Regions from separate parts of the Rhodococcus qingshengii JCM 15477 genome, predicted to be linked through region 2. Evidence: riboswitches for the same ligand, from Rfam matches in the RefSeq annotation. Region 2 holds a riboswitch; the other holds the start of a gene.

Region 1 (4,192 bases), 1.2 Mb from region 2:
AGCAGTCGAACTCGTTCGGGCCGGTCGCGCCCCAGACGTACGGGTCACCGATCCGCGTGAGGCCTGCCTGCAGAGCAGCAGCACCCGAGCCAGGGGTCAAGTTAGCCAGAATTTTGCTGAGATCGACATCCGGCGGGAAAGGCGTACCGCTCAGTTGGTCACGTTCGTCGTCGGTGAGATTCTGGAAGGCTTTGGTCACGTCGGCGATCTGCGTCTGCAGTTCACTCTGCTTGCGCTGCAAATCGTCACTGAGTGCGCGGGCTTGATCGGCGGCGGTTCGCGCTTCTTCGGCCGATCGCTTCGATGCTTCCGAGGCGGCACGCGCATCGGCAGTGGCTTGGTTGAACTGAGAGACCTGTACTGCCGCGTCGTTGGAAATCACGTCGAGCGCAGACATCTGGTCGAGCAACTGCTGCGGCGAGTCGCTCACCATCAACGCAAAGAGGCGATTGGTTCGCGCACCCTGGTAATTCGCTGTGGCAATACGGTTTACCGCCGGAGCGAACTCGGCGACGCGCGCCGAAGCCGCGTCGAGAAGACCCTGATCGGCTGCCGATCGCACGTCCGCATCATTCGCGACTGCCAGCTTCGCGTCGAGGTCGATCTGCGCGTTGTGCAGCGCTTCGTTGGTCTGCTCGGAAACCCGGGAGAGTTCACCGAGCTTGTCGAGCGCCTCGGTGGGGTTGGTGATGACGGGGTCGGCACCGGCCTGCATCGAAGGCCCTGCAACGAGTCCGAACGCCAGCACTCCCACTGTCAATGCGGCCCGTACTCGACTGTTGTTTTTCGATGAAACCACGGAATGCAACTCTCCGTCTCGGTGAAGCGACGCCGACCGGGGCCGGTCGACGATCTGTTAGCTGGCTGTCAACTATCCACAGTACCTGTCTCGGCCGCGCAATGTCTCGATAAGGTTACGGAACGGCATACGTTTGTGTCTACTCGCCGGTAGGCGTGTCGGGGTGAAGTACCGGGCGAATTGTCGCGAAACGAAAATGTGGGCCCCGAATCGAAGATTCGAGGCCCACATTCGAAGATCCGGAGCTCCCCCGAGCTCCGCCGCATCACAGCGGCGGATCGTTCCGACTGCCTACCGGAGACAGCCGTCGAGCGTGTTCAGAAATCAGTAACGGCGAGCGCCGTCGTACGGCATCGAGGACACCGGAGCGAGCTTCACGGGCTGACCAGCGGTCGACGCGTGGATGACATTGCCGTTACCGGCGTAGATGCCCGAATGCGATCCGCCGTAGAAGGAGATCACGTCGCCGACCTGAAGATCGGACTGTGCGACGGCAACGCCGGCTGCAGCCTGGTCGTAGCTCGTGCGAGGCAGGTTGAGACCGGCCTGCTTGTATGCCCACTGAACGAGACCGGAGCAGTCGAATGCGTCCGGGCCGGCTGCGCCGTACACGTACGGGGAGCCCAGCTTGCTCTCTGCGGCGCGAACTGCCTGCTCACCAACACTGGAGATGGGAGCGGCCGGTGCAGCCGGTGCGATGTCGGTGATGCCCGGAATGACCGGCAACTGAGGAATAGAAACGCCCGGAACCTCGAACGTGCCGACGCCGGGGATGGTGATGGGGTCTGCCGAGGCAGGTGCAGCGGTTGCAGCGAATGCTCCGACTGCGAGCGCGCCGGCTACTGCCAACTGCGCTGAACGCTTGAAACTCTGTGACGCCACTTAAGGGTTGCTCCATTTCTTCCATTCATCCGCCGACCGAGTTAGCTGACGGGTTCGGGCTGGGAAGATCAGCCCTACCCGCGTGGTCTGCAGCGATCCTGCGTGCTGCACCCCAGGCGGGATTCACCCCAGTGGAAACTTGGGTTCCCGGTTCGGGTTCCTCGCGGAGATCCCGATTAGGCGGTTCCTGACGATGCCGGTCCTGTTTGGTCCGGCAAGACTTCGTTAGGTCTCAGGAAGGTTACGAAATGATCGCGACGATGTCGACCGCTTCGTGACAATCGCGCCCGATTCGCCGGAAATCGTGGTGCCGCGCCCGCGATACGCCCGGCGGGTCACGGGGAGATAACAACAGGTCGGTTCGGCGACCCACTCCAGGCCGTCAAACCCGCGCCCGCTACCCACTGCCAAGGCTCACCAAACCCGACAATCCGATCTTCCATGCAGTTCAACGATGATTACTTGAAACTAGAACTTGTTCCGGTCACGGACGCGGTTTCAGCCGTCGACAGACGCACCGAAGACCCCCTCGACTCGCCCTACTCACAAGTAGGCGCGCGTCCACATTCGCGAGTTCCCACCGCAAGTGTGATCCTCGTCTCTCCTACTTTTGTCGGGCGTTCATCGACCGATTTCGCAACGGAAGTCCGTGCGGGTCGGATTCCGTGTCTGCACTCTCGAATTCGTGTCGGGGGGTACTTCTACTGTCTGCGGTGTGAGTCCCGCCTCGGCCCGAGAATTTCCGTCTCCGCCCCCGTTCTCCGACGGGGAGAAGTTCGACGTCGGGCGGCAACTGAGCTTCGACGAACTGGACACACCGCTGAGCGAGACAACATTTGTCGTCGTCGACCTCGAGACCACAGGGGGCAGCGCCGACCAGGACTCCATCACCGAGATCGGCGCCGTCAAGATCCGCGGCGGCGAGGTACTGGGCGAAATGGCAACACTCGTCGACCCCGGCCGGTCGATTCCGCCCTACATAGTCGAACTGACCGGAATCACCACGGCCATGCTGATCGGCGCACCTCCCATCGAACGTGTCCTGCCTGCATTTCTCGAGTTCGCCGAGGGCGCGGTGCTGGTGGCACACAACGCGCCGTTCGACATCGGTTTCCTCAAAGCAGCGGCGTCACGCAGCGCGCGCCCGTGGCCTGCGTTCCGTGTCCTGTGCACCGTCAAACTCGCCCGGCGCGTACTCACACGCGACGAAGCACCTTCGGTGAAGCTCTCCGCACTCGCCCATCTCTTCCAAGTGACCACCCAGCCGACGCACCGGGCTCTCGACGACGCGCGTGCGACCGTCGACGTCCTCCACGGACTGATCGACAGGGTCGGAAACCAGGGTGTCCACAGTTACAGCGAACTAGTCGACTACCTGCCCAACATTTCCTCGCATCAACGGGCCAAACGGTCCTTCGCCGCAAACCTGCCGCGAAGCCCCGGTGTCTACCTTTTCCGCGGTCCTTCCGACGAAGCCCTCTACATAGGAACTGCTACCGACCTTCGACGCCGCGTCCGCAACTACTTCACCGGTTCGGAGACCCGCGGCCGGATGAAGGAAATGGTCGCGCTGGCCACCCGTGTGGACCATGTCGAGTGCGCGCACGCTCTCGAGGCCGGGGTGCGTGAACTACGACTGCTGAGCGCGCATGCGCCGCCGTACAACCGTCGCTCCAAGTTTCCCAAGCGAGGTTGGTGGATCACCCTCACCGACGAGGCGTTTCCGAGACTGTCCGTGGTTCGCACGCCCACGGCCGATTCGATCGGCCCGTTCACCTCTCGCGGCGACGCAGTCGACGTCGCCGACACCGTCGCAGAGTTCAGTCGTCTGCGCACGTGTACCAAGCGTCTCGGACGCGGCGCCGTTCACGGCCCTGACTGCCCCGCTCGCGAACTGGGGGCGTGTCCAGCCTCCTGGACCCCGGAAATCAACGCAGAGGACTACGCGGCCGCCCCTGAGGCCGTGCGTGGATTCTTCCGAGGAACCAACGACGCTCCCCTCCAACAGATGCAGGCCCGGATCGACGAGCTGTCCGCACACGCGTTGTTCGAGAATGCTGCTCGTCTGCGTGACCGAACGGTCGCAGTCGCCACCGCAGTGCGGCGCACTCAGCGACTCGCTGCAGTCGCGGCGATCGAACAACTCGTTCTCGCCCGCCCCACCGGAGACGGCGGCTGGGAGCTGTCGGTGATCCGGTCCGGGCGTCTCGCGTCCGCCGGGCTCGCCAGACGTGGGACTCACCCGATGCCCGTCGTCGACGCCATCACCGCGGCGGCCGAAACCGTCCTACCGGACGACGCCCCGTTCCGCGGCGCGTCACCCGAAGAACTGGGACTGATCGCAAGGTGGCTCTCGTCGGACGGTGTCCGAATCGTGTCGGCGACATCCGGATACGTCGAACCTGTGAGCGGCGCCGGCAAGTGGGAAGCCTGGTGCCGACTCGCCCGAGCCGGAACCGAATCCGAACATCGATGACGTAACGGCGGGGCGGCACCCCTAAGCTCGATCGA
Region 2 (4,192 bases):
GCCCAGAACAGCGATCACGTTCTCGCATTGGCGTACCAACTCGAGCGCCTCGCCGGCTGCTGCGGCGTTCACGTCCGCCGGCTTGAGTTTGTCGCCCCCGATGACAGGTGCGGTCAGCGTCGTCGGATCGAAAACCGGCTCGCCGCGGATGACCTGACGAACCGTCGCCGGAAGCTCGACGGTCTGCTCGTCGAGCCACCGCAGCAGGCCGGCCGCCAGCAGTCGTTGAACCGGGCGCTCAGGCGGCGTTCCGGGGGCAGCGTCGCGGGTGCGACCGATCGGGCTGGAGTTGGCGAGTGTCTCGAGGAGATCCCGCTCGCGGGTGTCCAGAGCGTTGAGCGCAGCCGAGATCTCGGTCTCGGTCATCGCCTCGGCAGGTTCGAGGGCGCGCCCCACACGCCACGGAATCATCCCGATGACTGCCGGGACGACGCTGATGGGATCGACACCCCAGATGAGGGCGGACGCGCGCATCTTCGACAGAGACTTGTCGACGGCCTTCTTGGTGACCTTGCCCTTGCCGGTCAGGGCGCGTTCGGCGATCGCACTGTTGAGCTCCGCCCGCGTCATCGGAGTTTCCTCGGCGCCGGCCAGTGCCAACAATTCGAGAAGACCGAAATCGAGGGTGTCGAGTTCGTCCGCGGCTCGGCTGACCGACGCGCGTTGCTGTGCCCGACCGCTGAGAACCACCATCGTGCTCGGCGGCGGTACGGCCAGATCGGGGCGCAGACGCAGCAACTCCGTCAACTCGGCGTCACTGCGCGCCGAGAGCCAATCGGTCAGACTTTCGGCTGCGGAACTGCCCGCCGGGGTGCCACGTGTTTCGGTCATCAGGTATCAGATTAGAGACCTGGTCTGTACGGCGTAACGGCGTCCTGTCAAAATGACTTCGTGGCCAACAATTCGAAGCAACACTATGTAGATCCAGGATGGCCGGAAACTGCAGACGGAGATCACGCAGTGACCGAATTGTCATCGACCCGCGCAGGTGGACTTTCACCCTTCGGCGAGGACACCACCTTTCCGGTTCCGGTGGAGTCACTTCCTTACGTACACCCGCACACCGTCATCAACCGATAACAACTCGACACGAAGAAGGCCCGCACCGAATCGGTGCGGGCCTTCTTGATGTTCGAGCGTCCGAGCGGACAGTCTTGCCGGTGTTACTTGAGGAACGACTTCGCGGTGTCGGCGACTGCGAGGATCTGCGGGTCGACCGGGATACCGTTGGCCTCGGCGAATGCGATTGCCTGATCGATGGCGTCGGCGACCGGGTGTGCAACGGTCTGTGCGACCTGCTGCGCCGGAGCCGGAGCTGCCTGAGGAGCCGTCGTGGCCGGAGCGGAACGCTCGGTGGCGCCGCTGCTCAGCCCGAGGCTGGAGGAGCAGGACGGCCATGCGCCCCAACCCTGGTTTGCGAGAACACGCTCGGCAACAACGATCTGCTGCTCGCGAGTGGCCTGGTTTGCGGTGGCTGCGTACTGTCCGCCGCCGTGTGCGTTCCACGTGCTGGGGGAGAACTGCAGTCCGCCCTGGTAACCGTTGCCTGTGTTGATGGCCCAGTTTCCGCCGGCCTCACACTGGGCGAGACGATCCCAGTCGGAGTCGGGGGCAGCGTTTGCGGTTCCGGTGGCTGCAATTCCTGCTACGCCCATGATGGCGCCGGTGACGGCGACCTTGGCGACAGTGCGGCCGGTGGTGGTGGGCTTGCGATGGCGTCCGCTCATGATGGTCGAAATCCTCTCCACACGCGCCTGCGAGGTCAGCTGTCGGGTTCGGGCTGAGAGGTCGCCCGGCCTCGCCTTTCCTGGCTGGAAAGGGTCTGGCTTCACCCCAAGATTCGGTCTTGCGATCGAACCGGTGTCCACTGGAGAACTTTTCTGTTCTCACAGAGGACTTTGGGTCCCCCGTCCTCGTCCCTGGAATGCTCTGTCGGAAGTCCGGTACCCGCGGGACAAGGCTTGGCGCGGCGGGCCGGAGGTGGCCGAGTTTCCCGGCCGAAAACGACGGTAACGGCTCGAGTCGCTCGTGTCACCATTTGATAACGCGGCGTGGCGAAAGCCGTACAACGCGTCACACAAAGCGCAGGAGACTCTTCCCAGGTAGGTGGGGGTGCCCGAGTGAATGTCCGGTTGTGTCCGTTCCGTTATCCATCCGTAATGTGAGCAAGGTCACACGTTGTGTGGAAATACAATTTCGGGCGATTGAGAGGTGTGTCGATCCGGGCCCAAGGTGTGGCCCGTGTCTCAACATCGAGATCGAAACTTAGGTTAGGTTTGCCTGACTTGCCTCGATTGGGCAGGTTTCGCAGAGTCTTCCAAAGAAGTAGGGCACCCCTCATGAAACTGCAATACCGTCGGCGTGCGGTCACCGCATCACTCGCCGTCGCCGCTGCTGCTGTCGGCCTGGCCGTCACTGCTCCCGCTGCACACGCCTCACCCGAGGATCCGACACACGGTGTTGTCGGAAGCTATTCCGCAACCCAGCCCGGCGACATCGTCGTCGACTCGGCAACCCACCGCGGATACATCACGCAGTACGGCGGACCGACCAGCTCGTTGTCCGTCGTCGACACGAACACCGGCAAGTCCGTCGGCACCATCGACGGCGTCGTCGGTTACCCGTCGGCACTTGCCGTCGACTCAGGCCTCGGACGCGCATACGTGTCCTCCTCCTACGGCGGCGCGATCTCGATTGTCGACACGAAGACCGGGAAGGTCGAAAAGACGGTCACGCTGAGCGAGAAGAACCCCGACGGCTCGCGTCCGCAGATCAACGATGTCGTCGTCGATCCCACAACACACCGCGCGTACTTCTCGGACTACAAGTCCGGCAACATCCGAGTCGTCGACCCCAACGCCGCCGACGCCGTGTCGAGCATTCTGGTCCACAAGTCGGCAACGCCGACCAAGCTCGCCTTCGACAGTGTCCGCGGCTTCCTCTACATCGCGGACACCAACTTCTTCGACGAGAATTACGGCCGCACGCTGTGGCAGGCGGACGTACGCAAGGGCGGAGCACTCAAGTCGATCGTGCGTGCCGACAACCTCTACCCGGTCGACGTCGATGTCGACACGAACACCGGCAACATCTACATGACCGACACCCGGGCAACCAACCTGTGGGCGATCACCCCGGCCGGCGCGGTTCTGTCGAAGACCACGCTGTCTCCGACCGCGATTCCCAACGGCGTGGTCGTCGACGCTGCGGCAGGCATTGCATATGTCGCGGACGTCATGAACGGACACCTGTGGTCGGTCGATCTGACGACCCGCGCCACCACCGCTCTGACCGATACCAAGGTTCCGGCACTGGAGAAGGTCAAAAACCTCGCGCTCGACACCTCGACCGGCGCCATCGCGTCGACGACCAACGGGGGCAAGGTGACAGTCGTTGCTGCGTACCCGCTACCCGCGACCGTCGAATTGCCTGCCGCTCAGGTAGGTAAGGCGTATTCGCAGAAGCTCACTGCCGCCGATGCGCGCGCAACCTTTGCACTCACCAGTGGCACTCTGCCCGGCGGACTGTCCCTCGCACAGGACGGCACCATCTCGGGTACCCCCACCGCTGTCGGCAGCGTCACCGTCGAGGTCACTGCGAAGAGCGTGCTTTCGCGTGCTTCGAGCGTGACCATCGTGGTCTCCGAGGGGCCGGTCGGCCCCGTCGATCCGGGCAACCCGGGAACGGGTACCGGTTCGCTCGGTAACCTCCCCGGACTCGGTAGCCTCGGCCGCTGATACGACCTGATACCAGAGAACCCGACCACAGCAACTGCTGTGGTCGGGTTCTTCGGTCCGCGGGCCCGCTATGCGTAATCGACGCGGTCCACGACTATGCGTAATTCACCCGGTCCACGTCGACGATCTCCTTGCCGAGCGGCATCAGCGAGATCGGAATCATCTTCAGGTTCGCGACCGCGAGCGGAATTCCGATGATCGTGATCGCCATCGCGACGGCGGTGACGATGTGTCCGATCGCCAACCAGATACCGGCGATGATCACCCAGATGACATTGCCGATCATCGAACCGACACCAGCGGTCGGCTTGTCGACGACGGTCTTACCGAACGGCCACAGTGCGTAGATGCCGATGCGGAATGCCGCGATTCCGAAGGGAATCGTGATGATGAGGATGCAGCAGATGATGCCTGCGGCGAAGTAACCCAACGCCAGCCAGAAGCCGCCGAAGACC

What was found. Region 2 has a riboswitch for cyclic di-AMP ahead of M0639_RS22625 (transglycosylase family protein). Riboswitches for the same ligand answer to the same signal wherever they lie in the genome.
Region 1: it holds a riboswitch for cyclic di-AMP, as region 2 does, so the genes downstream of both, M0639_RS16915 (C40 family peptidase) here and M0639_RS22625 (transglycosylase family protein) in region 2, are expected to answer to the same signal.

Annotation. Positions count from the first base shown of each region.
Region 1 is NZ_CP096563.1:3,723,664-3,727,855, forward strand. It holds gene M0639_RS16910 (C40 family peptidase) at 1-799, opposite strand, end outside; gene M0639_RS16915 (C40 family peptidase) at 1,124-1,681, opposite strand; cyclic di-AMP (ydaO/yuaA leader) riboswitch at 1,696-1,874, opposite strand; gene M0639_RS16920 (DEDD exonuclease domain-containing protein) at 2,397-4,157, shown strand.
Region 2 is NZ_CP096563.1:4,956,449-4,960,640, reverse strand. It holds gene M0639_RS22635 (helicase-associated domain-containing protein) at 1-831, opposite strand, end outside; gene M0639_RS22630 (hypothetical protein) at 892-1,080, shown strand; gene M0639_RS22625 (transglycosylase family protein) at 1,164-1,727, opposite strand; cyclic di-AMP (ydaO/yuaA leader) riboswitch at 1,736-1,945, opposite strand; gene M0639_RS22620 (YncE family protein) at 2,340-3,737, shown strand; gene M0639_RS22615 (YccF domain-containing protein) at 3,832-4,192, opposite strand, start outside.